DNA from 3 places in the Undibacterium sp. TC4M20W genome. Region 3 is predicted to be linked to each of the others. Evidence: predicted binding sites of a transcription regulator. Region 3 holds the regulator's gene; each other region holds the start of a gene.

What was found. The regulator sigma-54, encoded in region 3, starts transcription at its own class of promoters, with help from an activator protein. The targets are predictions, from matches to a motif close to TGGCANGNAANCTGCTTT.
Region 1: a site for sigma-54 is predicted at 2,235-2,252, ahead of ACO0LL_RS02215 (TorF family putative porin). Genes of this name have one in related genera too.
Region 2: a site for sigma-54 is predicted at 7,829-7,846, ahead of ACO0LL_RS04615 (urease subunit gamma). Genes of this name have one in related genera too.

The regions. Positions count from the first base shown of each region.
Region 1 is NZ_JBMPPI010000001.1:460,155-470,273, reverse strand. It holds gene ACO0LL_RS02230 (DUF2188 domain-containing protein) at 1-8, shown strand, start outside; partial or broken gene ACO0LL_RS02225 (YifB family Mg chelatase-like AAA ATPase) at 729-1,688, opposite strand; gene ACO0LL_RS02220 (accessory factor UbiK family protein) at 1,715-1,957, opposite strand; gene ACO0LL_RS02215 (TorF family putative porin) at 2,417-3,175, shown strand; gene ACO0LL_RS02210 (P-II family nitrogen regulator) at 3,190-3,528, shown strand; gene ACO0LL_RS02205 (ammonium transporter) at 3,549-5,141, shown strand; gene ACO0LL_RS02200 (tetratricopeptide repeat protein) at 5,433-6,713, opposite strand; gene ACO0LL_RS02195 (hypothetical protein) at 6,907-7,545, opposite strand; gene ACO0LL_RS02190 (DUF2288 domain-containing protein) at 7,635-7,934, opposite strand; gene ACO0LL_RS02185 (bifunctional diguanylate cyclase/phosphodiesterase) at 8,137-10,095, shown strand.
Region 2 is NZ_JBMPPI010000003.1:23,451-33,569, forward strand. It holds gene ACO0LL_RS04575 (urease accessory protein UreD) at 1-594, shown strand, start outside; gene ACO0LL_RS04580 (NAD(P)H-binding protein) at 538-1,605, opposite strand; gene ACO0LL_RS04585 (LysR family transcriptional regulator) at 1,703-2,599, shown strand; gene ACO0LL_RS04590 (VTT domain-containing protein) at 2,605-3,549, opposite strand; gene ACO0LL_RS04595 (threonine ammonia-lyase) at 3,738-4,811, opposite strand; gene ACO0LL_RS04600 (hypothetical protein) at 5,230-6,483, opposite strand; gene ACO0LL_RS04605 (hypothetical protein) at 6,569-7,078, opposite strand; gene ACO0LL_RS04610 (RNA polymerase sigma factor) at 7,075-7,677, opposite strand; gene ACO0LL_RS04615 (urease subunit gamma) at 7,967-8,269, shown strand; gene ACO0LL_RS04620 (urease subunit beta) at 8,279-8,584, shown strand; gene ureC (urease subunit alpha) at 8,581-10,119, shown strand, end outside.
Region 3 is NZ_JBMPPI010000001.1:22,277-32,395, forward strand. It holds gene ACO0LL_RS00095 (monovalent cation:proton antiporter-2 (CPA2) family protein) at 1-41, opposite strand, end outside; gene ACO0LL_RS00100 (KpsF/GutQ family sugar-phosphate isomerase) at 155-1,195, shown strand; gene ACO0LL_RS00105 (KdsC family phosphatase) at 1,195-1,728, shown strand; gene lptC (LPS export ABC transporter periplasmic protein LptC) at 1,725-2,369, shown strand; gene ACO0LL_RS00115 (LptA/OstA family protein) at 2,390-2,953, shown strand; gene lptB (LPS export ABC transporter ATP-binding protein) at 2,955-3,710, shown strand; gene ACO0LL_RS00125 (RNA polymerase factor sigma-54) at 3,722-5,212, shown strand; gene hpf (ribosome hibernation-promoting factor, HPF/YfiA family) at 5,320-5,667, shown strand; gene ACO0LL_RS00135 (enoyl-CoA hydratase/isomerase family protein) at 6,293-7,387, shown strand; gene ACO0LL_RS00140 (ABC transporter ATP-binding protein) at 7,969-8,697, opposite strand; gene ACO0LL_RS00145 (ABC transporter permease subunit) at 8,708-10,119, opposite strand, start outside.

The sequences.
Region 1 (10,119 bases), 440 kb from region 3:
AGTACTAATCGATAATAGCCGAACTAGAGAATTCATGTGCTGTAAGTGCATGTAGCTGCCACCAATGTGCAAATACATGCTGGTCGATTTAGTCACTATTCCCTGTCCTATCATTTTAAGAAATCGGGGTTTTGAAGGATTTGTATAAATCCTGACGAACTCACTTCCGCGTGCGGAATTACCTGCGATAGTGCTTGCCGGGAGACTATTGGCACACTTGGTGTCGTCGAGCTTGACTCCTCACGGATCAGCCCAATAACGTAGTACCGATTATGCGTATGGTGTCCACCTTTAAGTGGAATTTCTTCGTCGTGAGCCAAACGACATAACCGCGCACCCTGTAACACCTGTATAGCTGTACTGATAACATAAATCTTAGTTCACCAAAAATATGTAATTATCAAAACCTATCTTACATCTAGACATTGATGATCTTTTTTTGAACAAGTTAGCGACGCGTTAAATAAGCAATATATCTTTTCACTACATATGCTCCCAGGATTTACCAGGCAGTTTGCGGAGCAGACTATTTGGTGAAGTATGTGCTCAAACTAGATAGCATCGCTGAGCGAGCGCTAACTATAGTGAGGGCGTTAAGTCGAATTATGCAGATAGATCTCGTAAGATCTCGTAAGATCTCGTAATACTAGTTGTACAACTGATTTAACTCTCAGCATAGACTAAAAGCGAATAATTTATAGCTATAGAGTGTCGATGGTTCTATGACTGACTCTACGATTTATTTTGGTTATGTCAAGTGTATCAAGGAAGAGCACACCCCTGTGAGCCAGAGAAATCTCTCCTGGCCTTGGTGTTCCACCTCCACCAACTAATGCTACGGCAGATGCTGTGTGATGGGGTGCCCTATACGGTCTCGCCTTCCATTTTTCTATGGAAAAACCGGAAGTCAGGGACTGCACTGCCGCTGATTCCAGTGCTTCCTGATCGGTCATGGTCGGCAAAATGCCGGGGAAGCGGGCGGCCAGCATGGATTTGCCGGTGCCTGGTGGACCCATCAACAAGACTGAATGCGATCCTGCGGCTGCTACTTCCAGTGCGCGTTTGGCCTGTAACTGGCCTTTTACCTCTGCAAAGTCAGCATATTTGGGGCGACTGGGTCTGGAGGCTGGACGGTGACGTGCCAGTCTTTGCTCACCATCGACCCCAGCGAAGTGAGCGCATACCTGTAGTAGTGAATCTGCAGGGTAAATCGCAGCATCGCTGACCAGCGCCGCTTCATCCGCGTTCGCGCGTGGCAAGATGAAGGCCGGTTCCTGTGCCGAGTGTTGCTGGCTTTTGCATATCGCAAACGTCATCGCCAGTGCGCCGCGTATCGGCCGTAGTTCACCTGATAATGATAGCTCACCGGCAAATTCATATTGTTCCAGCGCATCTCCAGGGATTTGCCCGGATGCGGCCAGAATACCCAGCGCGATAGGCAAATCAAAGCGGCCAGATTCCTTCGGCAAATCAGCCGGTGCCAAATTCACTGTGATGCGCTTGTTCGGGAACTCAAAGCGGGCATTTTGCAGGGCGGCCCTGACCCTGTCCTTGGATTCCTTGACTTCGGTTTCGGGCAGGCCAACGATAGTGAAGGCGGGCAGGCCATTGGCTAGATGCACTTCCACAGTCACCTGTGGTGCATCCATGCCATTCAGGGCGCGGCTTTTGAGTACGGCTAATGACATGCGGTCTGCGGTTTAGTTGTCTTTTTTTAGTCGGCTTTTTGTGGTGCTTCGAGTGCGGCAACCCTTGCTTCCAGGGCTTCGAGCTTGGCGCGGGTCTTGGCCAGGACTTGTGCCTGGATATCAAATTCTTCGCGCGTCACCAGATCCAGCTTGGAAAAGCCCTGGCTCATCATGGCCTTGACATTCTTTTCTATGTCCTTGGCTGGCGAGTTTTCGATTGCCTGGCTGATCTTGGCGTGCATGTCATTAAAGAAATTTTGCTTGTCCATTTTTATCCTCTGCCTTGTAACTGCACATTTTTGGTGCGAATTATGCGTTGCCACTTTTTTGTGCGGATTTATTATTGCCCGCAATTGGTGCGCAAAGCTGTTTTTTGCTTATAAGTTTACCTATAGGGCAATGATAGCGCATCTTGCCCGCGCTGCTACTGGTATTGCAGCGCAATATAAAAAACCAGCGCGACCCAGTGTTTATCTGGCTGTATGCATATTAATACACTCTGGGCCCTGCACTGTGTTGCCGTTTTATTGATGAGATAGCCATGGTTGGCACGACTCCTGCTAACAGGTAAGGGAAATAAGAATTTAAGAGTTTGACCGATGCAAGCAGTGGGGGCGCAAGTGGTGGTGAGTATTAATGCTTGTCCGTGCCTGTCCTCGCTATGAGCTGAAAACAGATTCTGTCCCGGGTTCAATCTAATCAAATCTTAATCAATAGGGGGAAGCGCAATGAAAAAACTAGTAATCGCCGCTGCTGTAGCCACATCATTCTTTGGTGGTTTTGCCCATGCAGAAGATGCCAAGCCTGAAGCCAAGCCAGATAATGAAGTCAGCTTCAACATTGGCGTCGTCAGCGAATACCGCTATCGTGCGATTGCGCAATCACGCCTTGACCCTGCGTTGCAGGGTGGCGCTGATTATGTGAATAACCCCAGCGGCTTTTATGCTGGTACATGGTTATCTACGATTAAATGGACCAAGGATGCCGGTGGTAGTGGCGATATCGAATGGGATTTGTATGCCGGTAAAAAAGGCGAGATCACCAAGGATGTTTCTTATGACGTCGGCGTGCTGACTTATATCTACCCATCCAATGGCCTGAACAAGGTTGCCGGTTTTGCTGATGCCAACACCACCGAGATTTACGGCCAGTTAGGCATGGGGCCAGCCTATATCAAGTATTCACACTCCGTCACCAATCTGTTCGGTTTTATCGATAGCAAGAACAGTGGCTACCTGGATATCGGCGCAAACATTGAGCTGCCTGAAGGTTACACGCTGGCCCTGCATGCTGGCCATCAGACCATCAAGAACAATGGTGCCTATTCTTATTCCGATTGGAAAATTGGTGTGAATAAAGAGTTTTTTGGTGTGAATTTTGGTATTGCAGCGCTGGGCACGAATGCAGAGAAAAAACTGTATGTCACGCCAGCAGGCAAATTCACAGGCAAAACGACACTGGTATTGTCTGCAGTTAAAACATTCTAATATTCGAGGCGAGCATGAAACTGATTACTGCAATTATCAAGCCTTTTAAACTCGATGAAGTCCGCGAAGCGTTGTCCACCATTGGTGTACAGGGCATTACCGTGACTGAGGTGAAAGGCTTTGGCCGTCAGAAAGGTCACACTGAACTGTACCGTGGTGCAGAGTATGTGGTCGACTTCCTGCCCAAGACAAAAATTGAAGCGGCTGTAGATGACGCGATTGTTGAGCGCGCCATTGAAGCAATAGAAACCGCAGCCCGCACTGGCAAGATTGGTGACGGCAAGATTTTTGTCTATGACTTGCAACAAGTTGTGCGTATTCGTACCGGTGAAACCGGCAACGACGCACTCTGATAGCTAACCAGGGAGTTCACATGAAAAAACTGTTGAAGAACATGCTGGCGGGGGCTGCTTTGCTGGTCACTGTCGGTTTCACCTCTGTCGCATCGGCGCAAGATGCGTCAGCTAAAGCTGAACCTGCGGCAGCTTCTGCTGCCTCGGTTACTGCGTCGGCCAGCGCTTCTGCACCTGCAGCGGCACCCGTCCCGGCCCCGGCTTCCACTGCTGTTGTGGCGCCTGCTTCTGCCCCGGCAGCCGCGGCTGACCCTGCGGCAGCCAGTGCTGCCGCACCTGCACCAACGCCAAATAAAGGCGACACTGCCTGGATGATGGTTGCCACCCTGCTGGTTATTTTGATGACCATACCTGGCCTGGCACTTTTCTACGGCGGCCTGGTCCGTTCCAAGAACATGTTGTCCGTCCTGATGCAGGTCTTCATGATCTTCGCCGTGATTATTGTTCTGTGGTGTATCTATGGTTATTCACTGGCATTTACTGAAGGTGGCAGGTTCATCGGTTCGTTTGACCGTCTGTTCCTGAAAGGTATCTGGGATCCGGCCAAGGCAACATTTGCTACGGCAGCGACATTCAGCAAAGGCGTGGTGATTCCTGAGTTTGCTTATGTAGCCTTCCAGGCGACCTTTGCAGCGATCACTTGCGGCCTGATCATCGGTGCTTTTGCAGAACGCGCAAAATTCACTGCTGTACTGTTGTTCGTCGTCTTGTGGTTCACGTTCAGCTACCTGCCTATTGCTCACATGGTCTGGTTCTGGACTGGCCCTGACGCGATCAAGGATGCAGCTACTGCGGCAACTGAATTGGCCAAAGGCGGCTTCTTGCAACAAAAAACCGCGCTGGACTTCGCTGGTGGTACGGTTGTGCATATCAATGCCGCAGTCGCTGGCCTCGTCGGTGCTTACCTGATAGGCAAACGTGTAGGCTATGGTAAAGAATCCATGGCGCCTCATTCCCTGACAATGACGATGATAGGCGCGTCGCTGTTGTGGGTGGGCTGGTTTGGTTTCAATGCCGGTTCCGCGCTGGAAGCGGGCGATGTCGCAGCACTGGCTTTCATCAATACTTTGCTGGCAACGGCTGCAGCAACAGTGTCATGGGTGTTTGGTGAATGGATGTCCAAAGGCAAACCTTCCATGCTGGGTGGCGCATCCGGTGCGGTAGCCGGACTGGTAGCGATTACGCCAGCTTGCGGTTTCGTCGGCCCTATGGGTGCCCTGATCATTGGTCTGCTGGCAGGTATTGTTTGCCTGTGGGGTGTCAATGGCCTCAAGCGTTTGCTGGGTGCAGATGATTCCCTCGACGTCTTCGGTGTGCATGGCGTGGGCGGTATTCTGGGTGCCTTGCTGACCGGTGTGTTTGCTGCACCATCCCTTGGCGGCCAGGGCATATTTGACTATATCACCAATAAAATGTCGGCTGATCCTTATGATATTTTTGGTCAGGTCATGACACAGGCGACTGCAGTTGGCACGACCATCATCTGGTCAGGCGTCGTGTCCTTCGTGGCTTACAAACTGGTTGATCTGGTAGTTGGCCTGCGTGTACCAGAAGATGAAGAACGTGAAGGTCTGGACATCACCAGCCATGGTGAGTCTGCCTACCACTCTTGATGCGGTTGTTGATCTGAATCGCGTTCTGAGTAACAAGTTTTGCCCAGCCTGTATCTGATGCTTCGATCAGGCTGGGGCAGCAAAGAGTATCCAAAGGTGTACCGTCAGTACCGTAATCAGAGCTTGCGGTCCTGAATTTGACAGGCTGTTTTGCATTGCGCAAAACAGCCTTTTTTTATCTGGTGGCGAGCCTATATCTGAACATCTGCACAAGCACGGGTAAAAAAATACGCCACCCGCAGGTGGCGTATTTCTTAAAACGGTTTGTAATCTGAGAAGATATCCGTCAGCTTATTTTGCTTCAGGAGCAAATTTATTGGCAGGTACCAGCAGCCACAAACGTGCAAAGTCAGCAGAGCCATCACGGCCTTGTACCGACTTCAGTGTTTCAACAGCCTTGTCGCGTTTGCCTGCTCTCAGGTAAGCCATACCCAGATGCAGTTTTGCTTCATCTGGAGACTTCAAGCCACCTTTGGCGATACCTTGTTCCATCAATCCCAGGCCTTTGTCGTACTGGCCGTTAATGACGTAGTTGTAACCAATATTGACCATGCCGATACCGGTCTTGGCATTTTTGGCAGCGGCTTCACCAGCATCGAGGCTCTTGATATCGTCAGCGGCTTGCTTGTTGACGCGGTCGCGCAATTGCTTGTGCTTGGTCGCTTCCTTGCCGGTGCCCAGCACGTTGGCTGCGTAGCCTGCTTCAATCGCGGTTTTGGCTTCTGCTGGCAAACCTGCCAGCAAGGCCAACTCTGCCATATCAACAAAATCCGTGGCATCTTCTAATTTGCCGTTCAGGAATTGGAGACGATAGTAGTCGAGCAGCAAGCGGTCAGAAAAACCAGGTTTTTTCATAACGCGGTAAATCAGGTCTGTCCAGAATTCTGGTGTTGGGTACAGCGCAACCAGGCGTTCCAGCGCAACGGCATAGTTATCCCATTCCTTGAGCTGTTGGTAAGCAAGAGCCAGCAACTTGAGGTTGTCAGAACTGGTATTGCGTTTGGCGTTTTCATCGAATGCTATTTGGGTATTCAAGACTTTGACGACATTGGCAAAGTCGTTTTCCAGATAATAGGAACGGGCGATCAGATAGATCATGACTTCATTGCCTGGTGCTTTCACCAGGAAGCGATTACCCCATACCCTGGAATCAGCATATTTCTTTTCACCAAACAGAGTACTTGCCATGGCTTCCATCAAACGCTGTTTTTCTGGATCTTTCAGAAAATCAGTCGAAATCATATATTCGAAGGAGCTTGCCATCAGCGCAGAGTCATTGATACTGGATGCAACCACGGCGCGCAAACGGTTAATGGTAAACAGCTCGAAAGGCGTTTTCTTTTCCAGAGAGGCATCCATGGCATTAATTTTTTCCAATGCCTGAGGATATTGCTTGGCGGTCAGCAAGTCCTGGATTTCATTAAGTGGCTTGGCCATTTCCTGGCGTACTGTCTGCTGTTTCGCAGGATCAGCCGCTTCTTGTGCCTGAACGGCATTCACAGTCACGGGAGAGAAGCCAGAACCAAGTGCTGCCAGCATCATGGCGGCGAACAGGTAAGAAGTTTTTTTCATGAATGATCCAGATAAAAAATGAAAATTATTGCAATAATGCAAAAACACCACGCAACAATCAATCAAAACACATCAATAATACAAATGACAACAGGCGTAGTACCGGCCTTCATCGCTGCTTATGCCCTGGCCGTTCCATGCAAGCCCGTTTCACAGTACGGAATCCGGCATTATAGCCGAGCTCTTGCCAGCATTACCATTTGCAGCCTGTGTCCACAACGGCGCTCACTGCCAGCGGGATGACAGCCAGTATGCCTATGCCCGAATATGCCTTCAGGCATTCTTTCTTTTCTGCCCGTCTGGTGCCTTCGCCTAGCCGCTTTTCCAGACTGTCGCCGCGCCTGTGGCTGGCCTGTATCTGTTCAATTTCTGTGGGCTTCATGGCCATGGCTGACTTGCGCACAGACTCCAGGTTCAGGCCCAGGCCAATCGGGCTTTCGGGGCTGATGCTTGTCTGAGATGAGGGATGGCTGACGGTGTCCGGTACTATTTCTGCTGCTGTTTGGTCAGGTTGCACCAATGATCTTGCGGGTTTGCTGGCAGTAAGGGGCCTGTTGGTTTCCTTCCTGGCTGGCTTTTCAGGTTTGGCAGGCTGCTCCACAGGCTGGCTTGCCTTTGGGGTGACAGGCTTGGGGGCTATCGTCAATAATTGCAGATACTGCATCAAGGGATGGTTCTCACCCGCCCTTGTAGTGGCGTGTTGATGACGCAGTAGTTGCCAGAAAAGCAGGTGGGCAAGAACGACCAGCAAGACGGTCATTGCCGGAAAACCAGGTTTGCTGATCCCATGATTTGCTGTTGAATGTGTAGTTGCCAGAGAAAATTGCATCATGCCTTTCCCAAACTGCCGTTACGGTATCTCGACTCAGACAGCCCCTGCTTGTTAAAAGTTCATGCCGACGCGCAATCCCACCGGCAGTGTCATTTTTGCCTTTCCTGCACCAGTATCCAGGGCTTGACGACCACGGTCCAGTGCTGGGCATCCCGCTCCAGCCATGCCTGGGCCTGCTCATCGCTGACCTTGCCTATCTGGCCATGCTCAAGCAGGGCAGAGATCACAGCTGCATGGTCTTCTGCCATATGCATGGCAACTTCGACCAGGTCCAGACCTGGCTGGACAACCAGCACCGTGCCACTGGCAAAATGACGTAATAGTTCACTCCAGGGGTAAGCTGCAGTTTCGAGATTGATCTTGCTACGTAAAATATCGGTATTGGACATGAAATTTAATTAAAATATATTGAACTGGGGCGGCAAACGCGAGACCACATCCATAATTCTATGCAAATCCTGAAATAAAGCGGAAGAAATAAGTGGCAAGGGCTATTTTCTTGTTAAAGTCGCCATGAGCATGACTTATCAACAGATAGAAAATTGCAGACAGAAATGAGTTCCAGGGAATGAATACACTCAAAGAGACTTTATGACGCTGAGACGCCAACTCCTTCTTGCCATATCCATCATCTTTTTTGCCGTGTTTCTTGGATTGCAAATCCTGTCAGTCCTGACGATGCGGGATTATTTGCAGCAGCAGCTGGCCTCGCATGCCCAGGATGCGGCCACTGCCTTGTCACGTCCTCTCGAAGAAGCACTGGCAAAAAATGACCAGACGCTGGCGAATATCCAGATATCCACCCTGTTTGACCGTGGTTATTATAAAAAAATCGTGGTTCTTGATCCTGCAGGCAAAGTCTTGCTGCACATGGAGCTGGGAGCCGGCAAAGACAATGTGCCTGCATGGCTACCTGCCCTGTTTGACTTGCAGACTCCGCCGGGCGAGGCCTTCATTTCTTCTGGCTGGCGTCAATTGGGCAAGGTTGTCGTGGTCAGCCACCCGGCCTATGCTTACGACTACCTGTGGCGCTCGATGCGGGAAATGGCTTTGTGGATGTTTGCCATGTATCTGGTGGTCTGGGGCCTGACCGTGGTCTTGCTGAGGATTATCCTGGGGCCGCTGGAAAAAATCGAAGAAGTTGCGATTGCCATACAGGCCAAGAATTTTCGCCGTATTGAAGTCGTGCCACAAACCCGCGAGTTGCAGCGTGTAGTGGTCGCCATGAACCACATGACAGAACGTATTTCCAGTCTGCTCGATGAAGAAATCGCCAGGGCAGAAAATTTCAGGCGCGAAGCTTTTATCGACAAAGTCAGTGGTCTCGAAAACCGTCATGGTTTTGACTTGCGCTTCAATCACTTGCTGTCAGAAGAAGGGCGCTTTGAAACTGCCGTCATCTTTGTGCTTGAGTTCGATGGCCTCAAAGAATACAACCACCAGCACGGTTATCAGCAAGGCGATATCCTGCTGGCCGATGTGGCGACGGTGGTTGCAGAAGTGTTCAGCAAATATAGCAATATCCTCGGTCGCATAGGCGGTGCCTCTATCGCAGCGGTTTGTATCGATATCGATCAAAAGACCATGCAGTTGCTGGTAGATGCATTGCAATACCGCCTTAACCAGGTATTGCTGCGTGCCTCGCGCCAGGTCAGCCTGGCTGCCGGCGCCCTGGTATTTGGCCCTGCGCAAACGCGTGGTGACATTTTCTCCCGGGCTGACCTGGCGATAGAAGTCATGCGCCAGGCTGGCAATGGCCAGATCAGCCTGACCCCTATGGAAGACAGCGAAGCCGTGATTGCCGGTTCGCATGGCTGGCGTACGCTGATTCACGATGCCCTCGCAGACCACCGCTGGGTCTTGTTTGCCCAACCCGTTATGCGCCTGCAATTGCGCCAGCTTGTCCATCATGAAGTTTTTTCGCGTTTGCTTGATACCCAGGGCAATCTGGTTCCGGCTAACCAGTTTTTACCCATGGCCTTGCGTCACCAGCTCATGCCTGAAATAGATCAGGCGGTAGTTACCCTGGTCATGGAAATGCTGCAAAAAAATCGCGGCACCTATAAAAATATCGCCATCAATGTGTCGCTGCAATCGATGGAGAGCAAAGAGTTCTGTGAATGGTTGCAGGCGCGCCTGAAATACTCGCCAGAGCTGGCGGCTTTGCTGTCAGTTGAGATCAGTGAATTTGCCTGCGCCAGAGACCATGCCGTGACCAGGAAATTTGTCAGTGTCTTGCGCGAATTAGGTGTGCGTTTTGGTGTTGATCATTTTGGTCTCGACCCGCATGCCCTGAACTTTATCCGCGAAGTACCGCCAGACTATATCAAGCTTGATGGCGGCCTGGTGCAGGAAGTTGCCACGAATGACAACAGCCATGCCCACTTGCGCGCCATCGTCAAATTCGCGCAATCCCTGGGCATACCCCTGATAGCCCAGAATGTGGAAAGTGAAGCATCGCTGCAATTACTGATCGCAGATCAGGTCGAATGTGGGCAGGGCTTTTATTTTGGCGCCCCAGAAAAGATAGTGGTGGCCGAGGCAGGATAAGCGAAGGGTTTCGTCAGGGCTTAC
Region 2 (10,119 bases), on a different contig from region 3:
TGGTATCGCAGTAATGGCTATATATCCGCACAACATATCAATCTAAAACTTGATGCGGGTGCCAGGCTGGAATGGCTGCCGCAAGAAACCATCTTTTTTGACGATGCCTGTGTCGATTTGCACCAGACCATACACCTTGCGGCAGATGCGAGGCTGATTGCGGCTGATATTTTTTGCTTTGGCCGCACTGCCTCTGGCGAAACCTATAACAGCGGCAGAATAAAGCAGCATTGCAGCATTTATCGTGAAGACAAAATGATCTGGCATGAACAGGGCAGTTTGCAAGGTGGCAGCGCTGCCATGCAAAGCCCACTGGGTTTGAATGGCAAATCCGTGTCGGCGATGGTGCTGGCTTCTGGGGCCATGGTGTCTGGGGATCAATTGCAGGCATTGCGTGAACAAACATCGGCCTTGTTGTCTGAGCGTGAAGCGGATGCCATGTGTGGTGTCACGCAAATGAAATCTGTCATTGTTGCACGCTACTTGGGCAACTCCAGCGAAGTTGCCCGGCTTTGGTTACAGCTGGTGTGGCTGCATTTACGCCCTGTCGTGATTGGGCGTGATGCCAAAATTCCGCGCATCTGGAACACTTGATTCGTAACCTGCATTACGCTTGATGCAACCCAGACCTGCCAGGCTGGATCGAACTGCCACATCCAGCGGTGTACGTGGCTCCTCACCCAAAAAGTCTACCAAAGCCTGGTTCGACATTTTGACTTCTGTACGCCAAAGGTAACGCATTTCCAGCATTTCCTTCAAAGTCTGTTGGAAAGGTGCCAGAAGAGCGAAGACAGGCCATGGGAACCAGCTTGCCTTCAATGTTGGCTGAGCAGTGACACGGCCAATTGCTGCGACCATTTGCTTGCCGTCATGATCCCAATGGCCTTCCATATGGAAGCGGGCAAAATTACCGAGTTCTTTTTCGCGTTCCAGCAAGCGCACCATGGTTTCCGCCACGTCAGGCAAGTATGCCCATTGATGACCAACGCTAGCACTGCCAGGGTAACGTACTACACTCACTGGCTTGCCCGGTGTCACCAAACCTTGTGAAAACCAGTTGTTGGCTGCCTTGGGACCAAAGAAATCTCCGGCCCTGACGATGAGGGATTTGACACCCTTGCTGGCTGCCAGACGCAGACGGTGTTCCAGCTCTACCCGGATTTTCCCTTTCTTGGTGATGGGGAATTGCGACGCGTTTTCTGCAATCAGCGGGAAGGCATCGGGGCCGTAGTTATAAACCGTGCCAGGCAGCAGTATGCGTGCGCCGCTGGCCTGGGCTGCTGCGATCGTATTGTCTATCATAGGCAGTACCAGTTTTTCCCAGTCACGATAGCCAGGCGGATTGACAGCGTGGACGATGACAGATTTCCCGGCCACAGCCTGCACTACATCATCTTGCACCATGACATCACCTTTCATCCAGATATGCGCTGCCGTTTTGTCCTTCACCTGATCTGGATTGCGGTGCAGGGTAGTGACCTGCCAGCCGCGTTGCATCAGCAAGCGTGCGACTTCACCACCTACGCCACCAGTTGCACCCAATACCAGGGCCTGCTTATTAGCTTGAGTGTTGTTTTGGATGTTGCTGGAAGTTTGCTGGTTCATTTTGCTACTCCTTAATGTTTGGTTGATGTAGCCATTGTGTATCTTTGCTAAGCTATATACAATTCTCTAAAACTGCATAGGTGATATACATTTCTGTATGGATGATAAGAATATCCACTGGGACTACTACCGTACTGCCCTCGCGGTGCTGGAAGAGGGTTCGCTATCAGGCGCTGCCCGTGCACTGGGCTTGACGCAGCCTACGGTAGGGCGGCATATCGAGGCACTGGAACAGGCTCTGGGTACGAGTCTGTTTGTGCGCAATCAATCTGGCCTGTCGCCCACCATTGCCGCGCTGGCCATGAAACCTTATGCAGAAAGCTTGCGGGCAACTGAAAGTGCCTTGCTGCGCAGCGTGTCAGCGGAGGCAAATGAGGTAAGGGGTACAGTACGCGTTACCGCATCAGAAGTGATGGGGGTAGAGATATTGCCAGGCATGTTGGCAGGCTTGCGGCAAGACTATCCTGAACTGAGCATAGAATTACAGATATCCAACCACACTCAGGATTTGCTCAAGCGTGATGCAGACATTGCCATACGCAATACCGAACCCTTGCAGGATGCATTGATCGCACGCCGTGCGGGCATGATCAGTCTGGGATTTTTTGCCCATGCAGATTATCTGACACGTCACGGCATGCCAGCCGACATGGACGCGTTGAAAAACCATAGTCTGATAGGTTTTGACCGGGAGTTTCCCTATATCAGGGCTTTGCAAAAACGTTATCCGCAGATACAGCGTGCAGCCTTTGCCTTGCGTGCTGATAGCGATCTGGTGCAGTTTTCCGCCATACGCCAGGGTTATGGCATAGGCATTTGCCAGCTTGGCTTAGCCAGGCAGCACACCTACCTGCAACGCGTATTGGAAGATGAGTTTCAAATCGACTTTCCGGTCTGGGTAGTCATGCATGAAGATTTACGGTCCAGCCAGCGTTACCGGACTACCTTTGATCATCTGGTCAAGGAACTGCAAGCATTGCTGCAAAAGGCATGATTTGCTCAGGCTTTGACCAGCAAGTGCGGGTGCTGGGCAGACAATTCTTGCCAGGCATCAAAACCACCTGAAAATGGCCTGACATCCTTAAAGCCCAACTGCCTCAGGGTATGCGCTGCATGTACTGCACCTGCATCACCAGGGCATGCGCAGATGGTGATGATCATTTCATTTTGTGACCAGTGTTTGGCCGCATCGCCAACCTGCTTGACTTCGCTGACCATGGCATGCGGTATGGTACCGGTTTCTGCTATCAGCGCCGGGCTACGCAAATCGATGATATGGGGCAGGGCGCTGGTTTTCAATGTATCTGACATTTCAGTCGCACTGAAATGGGGTATGGACGCCAGCTTTTCAAAGCGTTTCTTCTGCCAGAATTTCCAGACCAGCCAGCTCAATACCAGGGCAATGAAAATGACAGCAATACGTATGCCCTGGGCCGACAAAAATACCAGGCCAGCTTCAATTTGCGCTTGCAAGGCAAAGCCTGCCAGCAAAGCCAAGCCTGCCCATAAAGCTGCACCTGCGGCAGAAGCCAGCATGAAAGAAGTACGGGGCATACCCAAAGCACCGGCTACCGGTGGTGCCACGGTAGAAAAGCCGGGAATAAATTTACCCACCACCAGCGACCATACGCCCCAGCGCAGGAAACGTGCTTCTGTCTGGTTCACGCATGACCCTGGGTTGATCGACATCTTGCATAAAAACTTCAGTACGCTGTAGCCGAACTTCTTGCCTGCCTGGTACCAGATCAGGTCAGCAATCAACGAAGCGCCTACCGCTGCCATCAACAACACCAGCAATTGCCCGGACTGCGTGGCCTGGCTGGCATTGAACATCATGGTCGGCACTGCAGGCACAGGCAAGCCCAGTTGCTGCAGCAAGACGTTGACAAACACCATCAAACTATCGTTTTGACGAAAAAAATCTGTCAGCCAGCCTTGTTGCATATGCAATTCCGTTAGTAATCATGAGTAATCATGCAGTGAACAGGCATGGAACGGTAAAAGTAAAATCCATATATGTTTATGCCCGAGTGAACCCCTATTGTAGGGCATTGCAAGGCTTTGCATATCAGGCATGTGATGCCTGTTGCAAACTGAGCAGTTACTTTCCAACTGTAGTCCAGATTCTCAGATCAGGCAGCCAGCCCATGCGCTGATGATCCGGCCCTGGCAAGCAATTCTGCATATCTGGCAGGATCGACATTGGAGCCGCAAACAATCACAGCCACCCGTTTGCCAGCAAGCCTTTGACGTAAAGGGCCAAACAAGCCTGCCGTGGCAACCGCTGCCGCAGGTTCAGCCACCAGTTTGACGTCATGATATAAATCCGACATCGCTGTACAGATTTCATCATCGCTGACCCTGACAATCTCATCTACAAAACGCTGGCATACCCTGAAACTGTAATCCATAGCATACGGTGCGCACAGGCTGTCAGCTATGCTGTCGACCTCCTTTAACTTCTCAGGCTGGCCAGACTGGAAACTGCGGTACATGGCATCTGCGCCATAGGGTTCAACGCCATAGACGGCGCAATGTGGTGCCAGTTGTTTGACTGCAGAAGCAATGCCGCCACATAGACCGCCACCACCGATAGGCACGATCACAGCATCGAGTTGCACCACCTGCTGCATCAGTTCCAGCCCCACTGTTGCAGTGCCAAGTGCAGTCAACGGTCCATCATAAGGATGGATCATGGTGCGCTGCTCTTCTTCCATAATACGCTGTCCGAGCGCGAAAGCCTTATGCATGTCCGCTTCCAGTATTACTTCTGCACCATCCTGCCGACAAGCCTTGATGCGGGTAGGGCTGGCATGCCGTGGCAACACCACTTTGCAAGACACGCCCGCCAGCTTGGCTGCATAGGCAACCGCCATCGCATGATTGCCTGCGCTGACAGCGACCACGCCACGCTCACGCGCATCTGCATCCAGCGCAGATATGCAATTCAACGCCCCACGCAATTTGAAAGTCCCGGTTTTTTGGAATAACTCCAGCTTTAGCCAGACTTCAGTATCAGGCTCCAGCTTGTCCAGGGCAGACCCGGTTTGCCAGTGCCAGACAGGGGTATGCAAAACCTGTTGGGATAAACTGGCAGCAGTCTTGCGGATATCTGCCAGCGAAGGATAAGGAAAACCTGGCCTCAATAAGGCGGATGATAAGGACGCAGGGGCGTGCAAAGGCCTGTCTGTGGCGACATGGGACATAAAAACTCCAGAATAGAAATCAGCAGAAAAAATCGGAGAAGGCGTGAGCGCGATGGTCACAACAATAAGTGACAATAATAAGCGACAGCAATAGCGCTCAAGACATCAAAATAGGATGAGCTGAAGGGCCGCCAGGCACCGGCATACGCCGTAGCTTAACGACCCGGAATAATTCGAATAATGGAAATGTCGCAGATGGAAGCAGCAGGCAGCGCAATCGTGCGCACGACAGCAGATGCGGCATTAATTGCGCATAAGTTCTTGCTCAGCAGGGGATGGGGAATTGCGTGCATGGAAAAACTATAACCAATCCCGGTAATATTGGCAAGCAACTTTAAAAAAGAGTGGCAGGGCAGGTCGGGAATCCTGGCCCTGTCCACTCACAAGCCCTGCAAAACGGCCCGGCTGGCCAGAGGGATCAGGGTTTCTTTTCTTCGCGTTTTTCAATAACGATTTTTTGTGCCAGGTTGACGTTTCTTACGGTGTATCCTTCCGGAACAGTAAACAGATTGGCGGCTGGCTCCGTACGTTTCAGGTTGTTCAGACGATAGCTCCATTCACCGGTGCGAGGATCACTTTGCTTGATAAGAACGGTTAATTGCAAGTCGGGGGAGTACCAGGCTTCAGAACTGACAGTAATCGGATTTTTATTGCCGATCTCTCCGGCAGGGATTTGATAAGAACGCATTTTCCCTTCTGCACGAACGCCATCGAATTCTTTTGTGCCCATATCTTTAGTGCTTGTTTTGTTACTCCAGCGAGTGTCCATGAACGCAGTCGGGAGGGGCGAGGTTTTTATGATGTTAATCAGATTGTCGGTTGCACTAATGTAAGCAGTATGAGGTCCTGGTACATAGCTGGCAGATTTTGCATTAATGACCTTGATTTCTTCTCGTGCTTCTTTGTTGCCTTCAGATTTATCATCAGTTTTCTTTTTCAATGTCTTGATAATGATTTCATCATCATTCGTTTGTAGATAAATCCGGCCTGTATTTCCTTCCTGTTTCTCTTTTGGGGCGATGACTTTCCCGTCTGGTGTTTTGGCCAGCATCACTTTGGTGACGGTCTTTCTTTCAGGGATGACGATGTACCGTGAGTTCTCCACCGGATCAGTGATGAGAATTTGCGATAAGTTCCCTTTGCTGTCGCGTACTTCATAGCGAGTGCGGCCAGCGTTGTCTCTATAGACCGAACTGGAAGTTTTATTGCTGATCTGATTGCCGTCAGCTAAAGTCTGTGTTTTTTCGGTAATGATTTCTGCGCTGTATGCCGCATTTTTAATCGTGTTGGAGATATGCATGTCCTGCATGCCTGAGAAAACAGCGTTCATGGCATCGCTAGCATTTCTTGCTGCACTCATTGCATCTGAGATAGTTTTGTTAATGGTGCCAGCCTCGGGTAAGTCGGCCAATGCTACAACTGCCGGCATGGTTGGCATGACAGGAATTGGAGGCATTGGAGGCATTGGAGGCATTGGAGGCATAGGTGCTAAAGGTGGCATCGGTGGAGCAGGTGGCATGGGGGCAAGCGGAGTAACGCGATGGACTTCAAGTTGCAGGCGTGTTTGTTTTTCTTCTGGCGCAACTGGTGCCGGACTGTCGTTGATGACATTTGCTTGTACCACAGTCCATGAATAACTCAAAAGGACCAATATTGGAAGTTTGATAGTCATGATGTTTCCCTCTTATTCATGGTGAAAGGTAGTTGAAATAAAAAAACAATGTCGAAATTAAAAATTTTGCTTAATCAGATGCACATTAATTTTTGAGCAGGCGCATGGCCAAAGGTGAGCCTTCCTCATCCACCAGCATCTGTGCCCGCACCGTTTCCCCAGCAATTTCTGGACTAACAGGCATGCCCAAACTGGCCAGCCACGCAGCTGGCACTTCAGTTTCCATCATGTGCGGTGTACCTTCTTCCAGACGTTCCATCGGCACCAGGGCGACAAAGGGAGGCAGTTCCGAGTTTGAAACTGCGCTGCTGTCCGGCGTTAATTGATGCTGCGATGCCGAGAATATGACCGTCAGCATGACCAGACCAAAGCTGCCACTCAGCGTCAGCAAACCTGCCATCCACGGGCGCAAGCGTTTGCTGCGGGCCTGTTTTTTATCCTTGACCTGTTGCTTGGCGAATGCTTGCAATAGAGTCTGCTTTATAGCCGCGGGCGTATTCAGCTCCTGCAAATCTTTGCGCAAAAGGCCGAACTGCTGATCCAGCAAGGCATCTGCATTGCTGGCGTCCTGTGGGGTATTCATATGGTCTTTCATCTCTGTGTTCCAGTTTTTGCTGTTGCGTCGGGTCGCCAGCCCAGTCTTTCGCTGTATTGCAATATCGCGGCCCTCGCCCGTGACAGGCGTGAACGCACTGTCCCTATATCTATGTCGCAAATCACGGCTATCTCTGCATATGACAGTTCCTGCAATTCATACAAAATAATCACATCACGGTAGTGAGGGCGCAGCACCGAGACTGCCTGCCGCACATGTTCAGTCATTTGCTGATGGAAGATGACGTCCGCCGGTTCTGTCGTTTCACTCATCAAAACTTCTTCTCCATCTTCTTCGCCAAATTCAGGCAAGGGTTGGTGGCGGCGTTCTGCCTGATCCTGTTTCAACAATAAATTCCTTGCTATGCCAAACAGAAAATTTTGCAAACTGCCCAGGCCTGCGTCATAACGGTAAGACTTGCTCAGCAAACCCATGAAAACATCCTGAACTACGTCAGCTGCCAGCGCTGCCTGGCCACAACGCATCAGGGCATAGCGATAGATGGGTCCCTGATGGCGTTGGTACAGGCGTTGAAATGCGGCAACATCACCGTCGCGCATTTGTGTCAGCAAGCTGGAATCTGTCTCTTGGTTATCCACGTTTATTTGTAGGTTGTTTTAAGGTATTACCTTGAGAGGCTTTGAAAGTTCCAATTATTTTCGCGCTATCTGCGTTTATTTGAAATGCACTAACTTGGTGAATTTACGCCTTTTTTTGGTGCGCATTCCGGTAATCCAGGCTATTTGCCCTTGGTTCGAAACTTGCTGTGTTGCTTTTTATAATGTTTTTAGAGCGTTGGTCTGTCACCTATGTGGACTTGCTTGTTATTTTGCAAAGGGCGATAAATAATAAGTTTGGTGATAGCACAGACAATAAGCGAAAGAAGATATGGATCTGACACCCAGAGAAAAAGATAAGTTGCTGATATTTACTGCTGCCTTGCTGGCAGAGAGACGCAAAGCGCGTGGCCTGAAGCTGAATTACCCGGAAGCAGTCGCCCTGATCACCGCCGCCATCATGGAAGGTGCGCGTGATGGCCGCACGGTGGCTGAACTGATGTCGGAAGGTACGCAAATTCTCAGTCGTGCCGATGTCATGGAAGGCGTGCCGGAAATGATTCCTGATATCCAGGTCGAAGCGACTTTTCCGGACGGTAGCAAGCTGGTTACCGTTCATCACCCCATTCCTTAGGAGAAAACCATGATACCAGGCGAAACCCTGATAGAGGATGGGGACATAGAACTGAATGTAGGCCGTGCCGTTGTCAGCATTACTGTGGCAAATAGTGGCGACAGGCCGATACAGGTGGGCTCACATTTCCATTTTTATGAAACCAATCCTGCCCTGCAATTTGAACGGCAACTTGCCTATGGCATGCGCCTCAATATTGCCGCTGGCACGGCCATCCGCTTTGAGCCGGGGCAGCAGCGCAGCATAGAGCTGGTGGCTTTGGCGGGTGACAGAAAAGTCTATGGCTTTAGCGGTAAAGTCATGGGGGCGCTATGAAAATTTCACGTCATGCTTATGCTGAAATGTTTGGACCAACCACGGGTGACCGCATCCGTCTGGCAGATACCAATCTATTCATAGAAATCGAGAAAGACTTTGCCATCTATGGCGAAGAGGTGAAGTTTGGTGGTGGCAAGGTGATACGCGATGGCATGGGCCAGTCGCAAAGGCCACATGCTGAAGTCATGGATACCGTCATCACCAATGCTGTCATCATTGATCACTGGGGTATCGTCAAGGCCGACATCGGCATAAAAAATGGCTTGATTGCCTGCATAGGCAAGGCGGGTAACCCAGACATACAGTCTGGCGTTGATATGGCAATTGGTGGCGCAACCGAGATCATTGCCGGTGAAGGCAAGATCGTGACCGCTGGTGGCATCGATTCACACATCCATTTCATTTGCCCGCAGCAGATAGAAGAAGCGTTGATGAGTGGCGTCACTACCATGTTGGGTGGTGGTACGGGCCCGGCAACTGGCACGGCAGCAACCACCTGTACGCCTGGCCCCTGGCATATGCATTCCATGCTGATGGCGGCAGATGCGTTTCCCATGAACCTGGGTTTTCTGGGTAAGGGCAATGTCAGCCTGCCTTTACCGCTGGAAGAGCAGATCAGGGCAGGCGCCATAGGTTTGAAGTTGCATGAAGACTGGGGCACGACGCCACAAGCCATCGATAATTGCCTGACCGTGGCTGACAATATGGATGTGCAGGTTGCCATCCACAGTGACACGCTGAACGAAGGCGGCTTTCTGGAGCACACCCTGGCGGCATTCAAGGATAGGACTATCCACACCTTCCATACCGAAGGTGCGGGCGGTGGCCATGCGCCGGATATTATTGCTGCGGTGGGTGAGGCGAATGTACTGCCATCATCCACCAATCCTACCCGCCCATACACCGTCAATACCCTGGATGAGCATCTCGACATGCTCATGGTCTGTCACCACCTGGATCCGGCAATTGCAGAAGACATTGCCTTTGCTGAATCACGCATACGGCGCGAAACTATAGCGGCTGAAGATATTTTGCATGATATCGGTGCCATCTCGATGATGTCTTCCGATTCCCAGGCCATGGGCCGTGTTGGAGAGGTCATCATGCGTACCTGGCAAACGGCAGACAAGATGAAGCAACAGCGTGGTTCGCTGGCAGAAGATAATGCGCGTCACGATAACTTCCGTGTCAAACGCTATATCGCCAAATATACGATCAACCCGGCGCTGACCCATGGCATTGCCCATGCAGTAGGCTCACTGGAAGTGGGCAAGATTGCCGACATCGTCTTGTGGAAGCCCGCTTTCTTTGGCGTGAAACCATCGATGATCATCAAGGGTGGCATGATCGCCGCTGCCCAGATGGGTGACCCGAATGCATCGATACCAACACCACAACCTGTGCATTACCGCATGATGTTTGGTGCCTTTGGCGGGGGATTGAAAAAGTCGTTCACCTTTGTCTCGCAAGCGGGGTTGGATGCTGGGCTGGCAGAACAACTGAAGCTTAACAAGACCCTGATTGCTGTCAAG
Region 3 (10,119 bases):
GCAGCAGCCAGCAATAAAAGTGTGGTGTCCAGTCCTGTCATGTCGCCTATTATTGCCGATTTATCGCCTTGCTATCCTGCTTTTGGGCAAACATAATTCATTACGTTACAACTGGCAAAGTTTTTGCTTTGAGGATTTCGTTTATACTTCTGGCATGAATGAACTGAATGCACCTTTAACTTTTAAACAACAAGCACCGACAGACCCGGCTGTCGCAGCGCAACGCGCCCTGAAACTGGCTCGCGAGACCCTGCAAATCGAGGCTGACGCCCTGCTTGCCCTGCAAAAACGCCTGGGCAATGGCGATGCTGCCGGATTCGCACAGGCAGTCAGCATGTTGTTGGCATGCCACGGTAGGGTCGTGGTTTCTGGCATAGGCAAGTCTGGTCATATTGCGCGCAAGATTGCGTCGACCTTTGCCTCCACCGGCACCCCATCGTTTTTTGTCCATCCGGCTGAGGCTGCCCATGGGGACCTGGGCATGGTGACACCGCAGGATGTGTTTATCGCCATCTCTTATTCTGGCGAAGCATCTGAGTTGATGTCTATCCTGCCTATCATCAAGCGTCTGGGTGTAAAACTGATTGCCATGACCGGCAACCCGGAATCCAGTCTGGGCAAACTGGCTGATATTCATTTGAACCTGCATGTAGACAAAGAAGCCTGCCCGCTGAACCTGGCACCAACGGCCAGCACCACGGTCACGCTGGCACTCGGTGATGCGCTGGCGGTGGCGGTGCTGGATGCACGCGGTTTTCGCGAAGAAGACTTTGCCCGCTCGCACCCTGGCGGATCACTCGGTCGCCGTCTGCTGACGCACGTCAGGGATGTCATGCGCACCAATGGAGACATCCCGCAGGTGGGGCCAGAAACCAGCCTGAAAACTGCGCTGCTGGAAATTACCAAAAAAGGCATGGCGATGACCGCCGTGGTGGATGAACATCAAACGGTATTGGGCATCTTCACCGATGGTGACTTGCGCCGTCTGATGGATGGCACGCGTGATTTCACCCAGTTGCGCATTGCCGATGTCATGAACCACGCTCCGCGCCGCATACGCCCGGAACAATTGGCTGTCGAAGCCGTCGAAGTCATGGAAACTTACCGCATCAACCAGTTGCTGGTCGCTGACGACAGCGGCAAGCTGGTGGGTGCCTTGCATATCCATGACCTGACCAGGGCCAAGGTGATCTGATGAATAATCCTGTAGATTCTGTAGAAAGAGCCAGCAAAGTCCGGCTCATGATTTTTGATGTCGATGGCATACTGACCGACGGCAGCCTGTACTTTGGGCCAGACGGCGAAATGATGAAATGCTTTAATGTGCTGGATGGCCAGGGTATCAAACTCTTGCAGCAGGCTGGCATTATCACGGCCATCATCAGCGCACGGCAATCGGCCATCGTCAGCAAGCGTGCTGCTGATCTTGGCATCAGCCATGTCAGCCAGGGTATCCATGACAAGAAGAGTGCATTTCTTGACCTGCTGGCGAAGCTGGATATCCCTGTGGAACACTGCGGCTTTATCGGTGACGACGTGATTGATTTACCGATACTGACCAGGGTTGGCTTTGCAGCCAGCGTACCGAATGCCCATGCTGAAGTACAACAACGTGTTCAGTACATCACCAGGGTCAGTGGCGGCCAGGGTGCTGCGCGCGAAGTCTGCGACTTCATCCTGCGTGCCCAGGGCAAATATGAACAGGCTTTACAAGCATATCTGACATGAAACCCCAAATGACCATAGACCGCTTCCGCATCTGGCTGGCCGTGATCCTGCTGGGCGTGATCACCATGGGCACGATCTGGGTCATGGAAGTCATACGCCGCCATGCCGATGATGAGCAAAACCGCACTTCCGCCAGATCAGCGCCTGATTACTATGTCGAGAAATTCAATTTCATCCGGCTGTCAAACAATGGCAAGGCCAATTACCATATCACTGGTGACAGCCTGGTGCATTTGCCACGGACCGACAATATAGAAATCAAGCATCCGCAGATCAACAGCTTTGACAAGGACAGGCCACCGCTGCACCTGCGTGCTGAACTCGCCGTTGTATCGCAAAAATCATCGCTGACCACGCCCAAGCGTGAGCATGACATGGTTCACCTGTATGACAATGTCAGCATGGAAAGGCCCGAGGGCCTGAGTTCACAATTCGTGCGTGTGGAGTCTGATTATCTTTTGCTCCTGCCGGATGACGATATCGTTAAAACCGACAAACCGGTTTCAATTACGACCGGCAAACTGCATTCAACTGCAACTGGCATGATTGCCAATAATTCAACCCAAGGCCTGGAATTGCTGAGCAAGGTTTACATTCAACTCAAGAAACGTGAACCAGCTCCCAAAACCGGGAATAAATAAGCAAGAAAGCGAATATGCACATGATCAAAACATCATTTAGCGTCACACGCTTGATCAGCCTGGCCTGCCTGGGCCTGGCCTGTGTTTCTGCAAATGCAGAAAAAGCCGACAGTAATAAAGAAACCATCATCAAAGCCGGTTATGGCATCAGTGATGGCAAAGCCAGCGTCAGCAGATTATCCAAGGGCGTGTCTCTGGTGCGCGGCACCCTGACCGTCACTTCTGAGAGTGCTGTCGTGACCGAAGCCCCGAATGGCGATCAGTTTGTTGTTCTGACAGGTGGCAGTGGCCGCAAAGTCACCTTCCGCCAGAAGCGCGATGGTGGCCCTGATCTGTGGGTAGATGGAGAAGCTGACCGTGCTGAATACAACCAGAGTACAGAAATCGTCAAATTCATTTCCAAGGCCAAGGTACGCTACCTCGAAGGCAAACGCGTCACCCAGGAACAGGAAGGTGAGTACCTGTCTTATGACAGCAAGAATGATGTTTTTGTTGGCACGAATTCGACCAGTGGCCAGCATGTAGATGGCTCAGGCAATATCACCATCACCTTGCAACCAAAACCAGAAAAACAGGCTAAATAAGATGACTGCACAGTCAAGCAGCACCTTGCTTGTCAAGGGCTTGCAAAAGCGCTATGGCGCGCGCCAGGTCGTGCGCGATGTCTCACTGCTATTGAAAAGCGGTGAGGTGGTGGGTTTGCTGGGGCCGAATGGCGCAGGCAAGACCACCTCGTTTTACATGATCGTTGGCCTGGTACCTTCAGATGCTGGAGATATCACGATTGATGACGTGAATATTTCGCAACTACCTATCCATGAACGTGCCGTACTGGGTTTGTCTTACCTGCCACAGGAAGCTTCGGTATTTCGCAAGCTGACAGTAGAAGACAATATCCGCGCCGTACTCGAATTGCAAAAAGACAGCGAAGGCAAATATCTCGGTGCCAAGAAAATTGAGCAAAGGCTCAATGCCCTGCTGGCAGATTTGCAGATAGAAAAAATACGTGAAAGCCAGGCCCTGTCACTGTCAGGCGGTGAACGCCGCCGCGTCGAAATTGCCCGCGCACTGGCGACCAACCCACGCTTTGTCTTGCTGGATGAGCCCTTTGCCGGTGTTGATCCTATCGCCGTCATCGAAATTCAACGCATTGTGCGCTTCCTCAAGGAACGCGGCATAGGCGTGCTGATTACCGATCATAATGTACGCGAAACCCTGGGCATCTGCGATCACGCCTATATCATCAACCAGGGCGCGGTACTTGCCAGCGGCAAGCCTGACGACATCATACAAAATGAATCTGTACGTCGCGTTTATCTCGGAGAACACTTCCGGATGTGACGGGAATCATCATGAAACAAAGCCTGCAACTACGTACCTCACAACATCTGGCCTTAACGCCGCAATTGCAGCAATCAATACGATTATTGCAGTTATCCACTTTGGAATTGCATCAGGAGCTGGAGACGCTGCTGACTGATAACCCCATGCTGGAACGTGTCGATGATCCCCTCGATCACGCCGTACGCCTGCTGGCTGACGGTGCCATCAATACCAGCAGTACTTCTGCAGATGCTGGCATGGAAGCACCGGCAGCAAGAGAAGACAGTGACAGGTCAGCAGAACCGGCTGCCGCTGATGCAGAAACCGTCATCAGCAATGACAGCACCACTTCCAGCGAAGAAGACTGGGGCTTTGATGATGTACAGCATGGCAGCAAATCTGGCGATGATGAAGATGGCCGCCCGCAGCTCGGTGCAGCCCATATCACCCTGCGTGAGCACTTGCAGGAACAGATGCGTCTTAACCTGCGCGAACCGCGTGACCGTGCCCTGGTCGAGTTGATGATCGATGCGATCGACAATAACGGTTACCTGACCGAAACATTAGATGAAATACATGCCAGTTTGCCACTGGAACTGTGCGTAGAACCAGAAGAGCTGGCGTTTGCGCTGAACATGTTGCAAAGCTTTGACCCGGCTGGTGTCGGTGCGCGCAGCCCGTCTGAATGTCTGGCCTTGCAAATCAGGCGTCTGCCAAAAGTTGCTTTCGTCACACGCAGGCTGGCATTGCAAATTGTTGAAACGCAACTGGCTTTATTTGCCCAAAGAGATTTCACCAAACTCAAGAAAATCTTCGATTGCGATGATGAAGATTTGCGCGATGCACAAACTATCATCCGCCTGTGCAAACCACGACCTGGCCTGGCCTTTGCTGCCGATGAATCGGACTATGTCGTACCCGATGTGATCGTCAGAAAATCCGGCAACGGCTGGCAAGTCATGTTGAATCAGGATGTCATGCCCAGGCTGCGGGTAAGCAGCATGTATGCCAACATCATGAAGCAAAACCGTGGCGAGGCTGGCATGGGCGCGCAATTGCAGGAAGCCCGCTGGCTGATCAAGAATATGCGGCAACGTTTTGAGACTATATTGCGCGTTGCACAAGCCATAGTCGAAAGGCAACGCAATTTTTTCACCCACGGTGCTGTTGCAATGCGCCCCCTTGTTTTGCGCGAAATTGCTGATACACTAGGATTACACGAGAGCACTATCTCGCGTGTAACAACCCAAAAATACATGTTGACCCCACATGGCATGTTTGAGTTGAAGTACTTTTTCGGCAGCCATGTCGCGACGGAAACAGGGGGTGAAGCATCTTCCACCGCGATACGTGCACTCATCAAGCAGTTGATAGGAGCAGAAGACCAGAAAAGCCCACTCTCTGATAGCAAAATTGCAGACATGCTGGGTGAACAGGGCATGGTAATTGCCCGACGGACAGTTGCCAAATACCGTGAAGCCCTCAAAATCCCCCCAGTCAGTTTGCGTAAATCTTTGTAAGCAGTCCTTGTAATCACGGTTTGAATTGCTATATATGATTTAGCTCAAGGCAAATAAATGCTGAGAGCGTATCGTTATAGCAAGCAACATCACTATAGGAGCACAGTATGAATCTCACCATCAGTGGACATCACGTCGAAGTAACTCCTGCAATTCGTGAATATGTACATACCAAACTAGAACGTATCAGGCGGCATTTCGACCAGGTCATTGATATCGCCGTCATCCTGACGGTGGACAAGCTCCGGGAAAAGGAAAAACGACACAAAGCCGACATCAATTTGCATATCAGCGGTAAAGATATTCACGTTGAAAGCCTGGCGCATGATCTGTATGCAGCAATCGATGCACTGGTAGATAAACTTGATCGCCAGGTCATCAAGCATAAAGATAAAATGCAAGACCATCAGCACGACGCCATCAAGCACATACCTGATCCGGCATCGGCTTCATAAGACCCCAGTCCTTACCTGAACAGGGTTACGGACATCCAAAACAAGGACGCTAAAAGGCGTCCTTTTTGTTGGGTTAATGGTTTTGAGGTTAACAATTTACATCAATCATTAACTGAATTGCCTTGCGACAATCCGTACACATGTTAACGTCATTCCAGCGTGCTTTTAGCTGGAATCCAGTGGCTTTCGTGGTATGCCGCAACGCTTGTTACATACCGCACCTTTATGAAAACGTTTGCCCTTCGTGGACACAAGCCGGGTCTCGGCCCGGCAGCCGAAATACTTTCTTTGCGTCGCCAAAGTAAGTATTCAAAGAAAGGCGACCCAGGCGTAGCCGCCCCTTCGGGGTACCCGTTTGTGCAGTACAAAAAATGGGAAGATCCGAAACTCGCTCCGCTCAGACAGCGGCTCTTCTTAATCCATTTTCTGTACTGCACAAACGGCGGCTACACATGGGAACTGCAGAAAATCAAAAACAACTGCAACCCCAAAGTCAAACCCGACAGCAACGGCAACGATCATGCCGCCCTTACTCTATTTCCTCATAAACATATACACCCCGTGACGCCCAAGCCCGACAAAGTTAAAATGGCAGCTTCATCCCTTACCTGCATAGTCAACCACCATGAGCGAATTTGTACTTACCTCCGTCAAGAACAATATAGGCTACATCACCCTAGACAGACCCAAAGCATTGAACTCGCTGTCACTCGATATGGTAAGAGCGCTGACGACGACCTTGCTGACCTGGCAGGATGATCAGAGTGTGCGCGCGGTGTTTATTCAAAGCAGCAGCAAAAAGGCATTTTGCGCGGGTGGAGATATTCGTTTTTTCTATGACGTGGGCACGGCCACACCCAAAGGTGATTCTGCCCTGCTGGAAGATTTTTTCACTGAAGAATATGCCTTAAATCATTTAATCCATTTCTACCCGAAACCCTATATCGCGCTGATGAATGGCGTGGTCATGGGCGGTGGCATGGGTATCGCGCAGGCAGGTGAAGATTGCCGTTTGCGCATCGTCACCGAGCGTACCAAGATGGCGATGCCGGAAGTGAATATCGGCCTGTTCCCTGACGTAGGCGGTGGTTATTTCCTGTCGCGCACTGAGGGGGAAATTGGTACTTACCTGGGACTGACTGGCGAAATCATCACCGCTGCCGACGCCATCTATGCAGGTCTGGCGGATGTCTATATACCTACTGCAGAAATACCTGCACTGATGAATTTGCTCATTGAAAGCACAGCCACAGACCTGCGCCTGGCGATACGCGATTTCGCTGCAGCTTTTGCAGACCAGGCGAAACCGGATACCAGCAAACTGGCAACTCAACATGCGGCCATCAATGACATCTTCGCGGGCAATAATGTTACTGCCATCTGTGAAAAACTACAGCAAAACAACAGCGAATTCGCTCAGCAAACACTGGCCACCATGCAAAAACGTTCGCCATTGCTGATGTCAGTCACGCTGGAACAACTACGCCGCAGCAAAGACATGACAGTGTCAGCCTGCCTGCGTATGGAAAGAAATATGGTACGCCATTGCTTCAAGCATGGTGAAGTGCTGGAAGGTGTGCGCGCCCTGGTGGTAGACAAAGACAATGCGCCACGCTGGTCACCTGCCACATTGGCTGAAGTGACAGCAGAACAAGTCACAGGATTCTTTGCAGAAGCCTGGCCTGCTCATGCGCATCCTTTGCGGTATTTAGAAGGGTAATTGCAAGAATGACCGATCAAAGCTTTGATCAATCGTAGCTCACGAAATTTGCACGAAGGTCGCGATGACGTTGTTTTTGATTTTCCGCAGTTCCCATGTGAAGCCGCCGTTTGTGCTGTACAGAAAATGGATTAAGAAGAGCCGCTGTCTGAGCGGAGCGAGTTTCGGATCTTCCCATTTTTTGTACTGCACAAACGGGACCCCCTTTAGGGGCGGCTACGCCTGGGTCGCCTTCTTTGGCTTACTTTTCTTGGCGAGACAAGAAAAGTGAGTAGCTGTCGGGCTACCCCCGACCGGCAATCATAAATTACATGTGCAGGTATTTAAAATCAGAAATGTAAAACAACAAAAATCTGAAATTAATATACTCAAAAGCATACAACGAACGCCGCTGGAGCGCCAGCCCGGTAGATTCCTGCCAAAAAGCACGCAGGAATGACGTCAATAAAATTGTGCTGGCATTGAAGACAACGCAGCTTGTATGTACCTTAATCCCTTAAATACATTGCGACAGAAAAATAAGAAATGGGGAGCTTGCTCCCCATTTCCATAATTGCATTTATAAAGGCCTTGAAACAGATTTAATGCTGCGCACCACCACCCAGATAAGCCGCCTTCACCGCCGGATCATTCTGCAAACTGGCCGCCGGACCATGTACCGATATCCGACCATTTTCCAGCACATAACCATAATCAGCCACGGCTAAAGCAGCCGCTGCAAACTGCTCCACCAGCAGCATGGTGGTGCCCTGCTCTTTCAGACGTACGATGATGCGAAAGACTTCATCGACCAATATCGGTGCCAGGCCCATGGAGGGTTCATCCAGCAAGACCACGTCAGGATTGAGCATGACTGCTCTCGCCATCGCCAGCATTTGCTGCTCACCGCCAGACAAGGTGCCAGCGAGCTGATTCTTGCGTTCTTTTAAACGCGGGAACAATTCCATGGCTTTTTGCAGATCGCTTTCTATGTCGCCACGCGGGCGGCTGCGGGTGAAACGCGGGAAGGCACCGAGCAAGAGATTGTCTGTCACCGACATGGTGGCAAACACACGCCGCCCTTCTGGTGAATGTGCGAGACCTGCCCTGGCGATCTTGTGTGAGTCGAGGCCAGTGACATCTTTACCGGCCAGTGTCACTGTACCTTCTTTGGGTTTCAACATGCCGGAGATAGCGCGCATGGTGGTGGTCTTGCCGGCGCCGTTGGAACCTATCAGTGTGACGACTTTACCCTTAGGCACTTCCATGGAAATACCATGCAAGACTTCAACCTTGCCATAGGCTGCATGCAGATTTGAAATAGTTAACATTGCATTCTCCTCAGGCTGGGGTAACTTCAGCGGCATCAGCTACGCTGCCACCGAGATAGGCTTCTATCACTTTGGGGTCGGCCTGCACTGCTGCGGGTTTGCCCTCTGCAATTTTCTGACCAAAATCTAGCACAGTCACGGTATCGCAAATCGACATGACCACATCCATATGGTGCTCAATGAGGATGATAGTGATGCCATGTTCACGAATCTTGCGGATGATGGCGATCAGGTCCTTGATGTCGGGCGCTGTCAAACCAGCAGCAGGTTCATCGAGCAACAGCAGTTGTGGATTGAGACCCAGTGCGCGGCCAATTTCGAGCAGGCGTTGTTTGCCGTAAGGCAGATTGCGCGCCTCTTCATTGGCCAGGTCAGCCAGACCGACGAATTGCAGGATGCTGGCTGCACGTTCTCTTGCCAGCCTTTCCTCACGCAGATAGCGCGGAGTATGCAGCATGGCATCGCCGACATTACTACGGAAGGTACTGTGCAAGCCCACCAGGATGTTTTCTGTTGCCGTCATCTCCCCAAACAATTGCACGTTCTGGAAAGTACGCGCCACGCCACCTAAAGCAATTGCAGATGGCGTGCTGCCTGAGATGACTTTACCACCAAACTCCACCACACCATCGGTAGGCTGGTAGATGCCGGTCAGCACATTCATCATGGTACTTTTACCGGAACCGTTAGGGCCGATCAAACCATGTACCGTGCCTTTGTTGATTTGCAGATCAACCTGGTTCAGCGCTTTCAAGCCACCGAATTGCATGAGAATTTTCCGGCCTGTCAGCAGCACACCAACGCGGGTATCGCTGGCGTTGACGATGGCGTTGCTGGCATTGGTCTCTGCGCTTTCTACATTGACGACCAGATGCTGCTGCCCCTTGCCCAGCAAGCTGTTGACGAAGCCGACGATGCCGTCTTGCAGGTAGTACACGACAAACAAGGTCATCAGACCAAAGATGGTCAGACGCCAGTCAGTGATGTTTTCCAGTTTGTAAGAGAACAAGGCCATGGCGACAGTCGCGCCCACAGGAACGATGAGTTCCCTGACGGTTTTGCGCTGCTTGGCGATGGCAGCACCACCGGCAATCACGGCAATGACTGCAGCGACGGTAGCAATCTTGCGGAACAGTTCTATATCAGCCAGCAGCGATGGCAACATCACGACAATCAAAGCACCCAGCAATGAACCAGTACGGGTCTTGCGCCCGCCCATGATGACTGCCAGCAGGAACATGATGGTCAGTTCAAAATTGTAGGTATTCGGTGAAATATATTCCTCCGAATAGGCATACAGGCTGCCTGCCAGACCAGCCAGTGCCGCACTGATGACAAAGGCGATGACTTTGTATTTGTAAACTGACACGCCCATGCAGTCAGACGCGATCGGGCTGTCACGCAAGGCCTGAAAAGCACGGC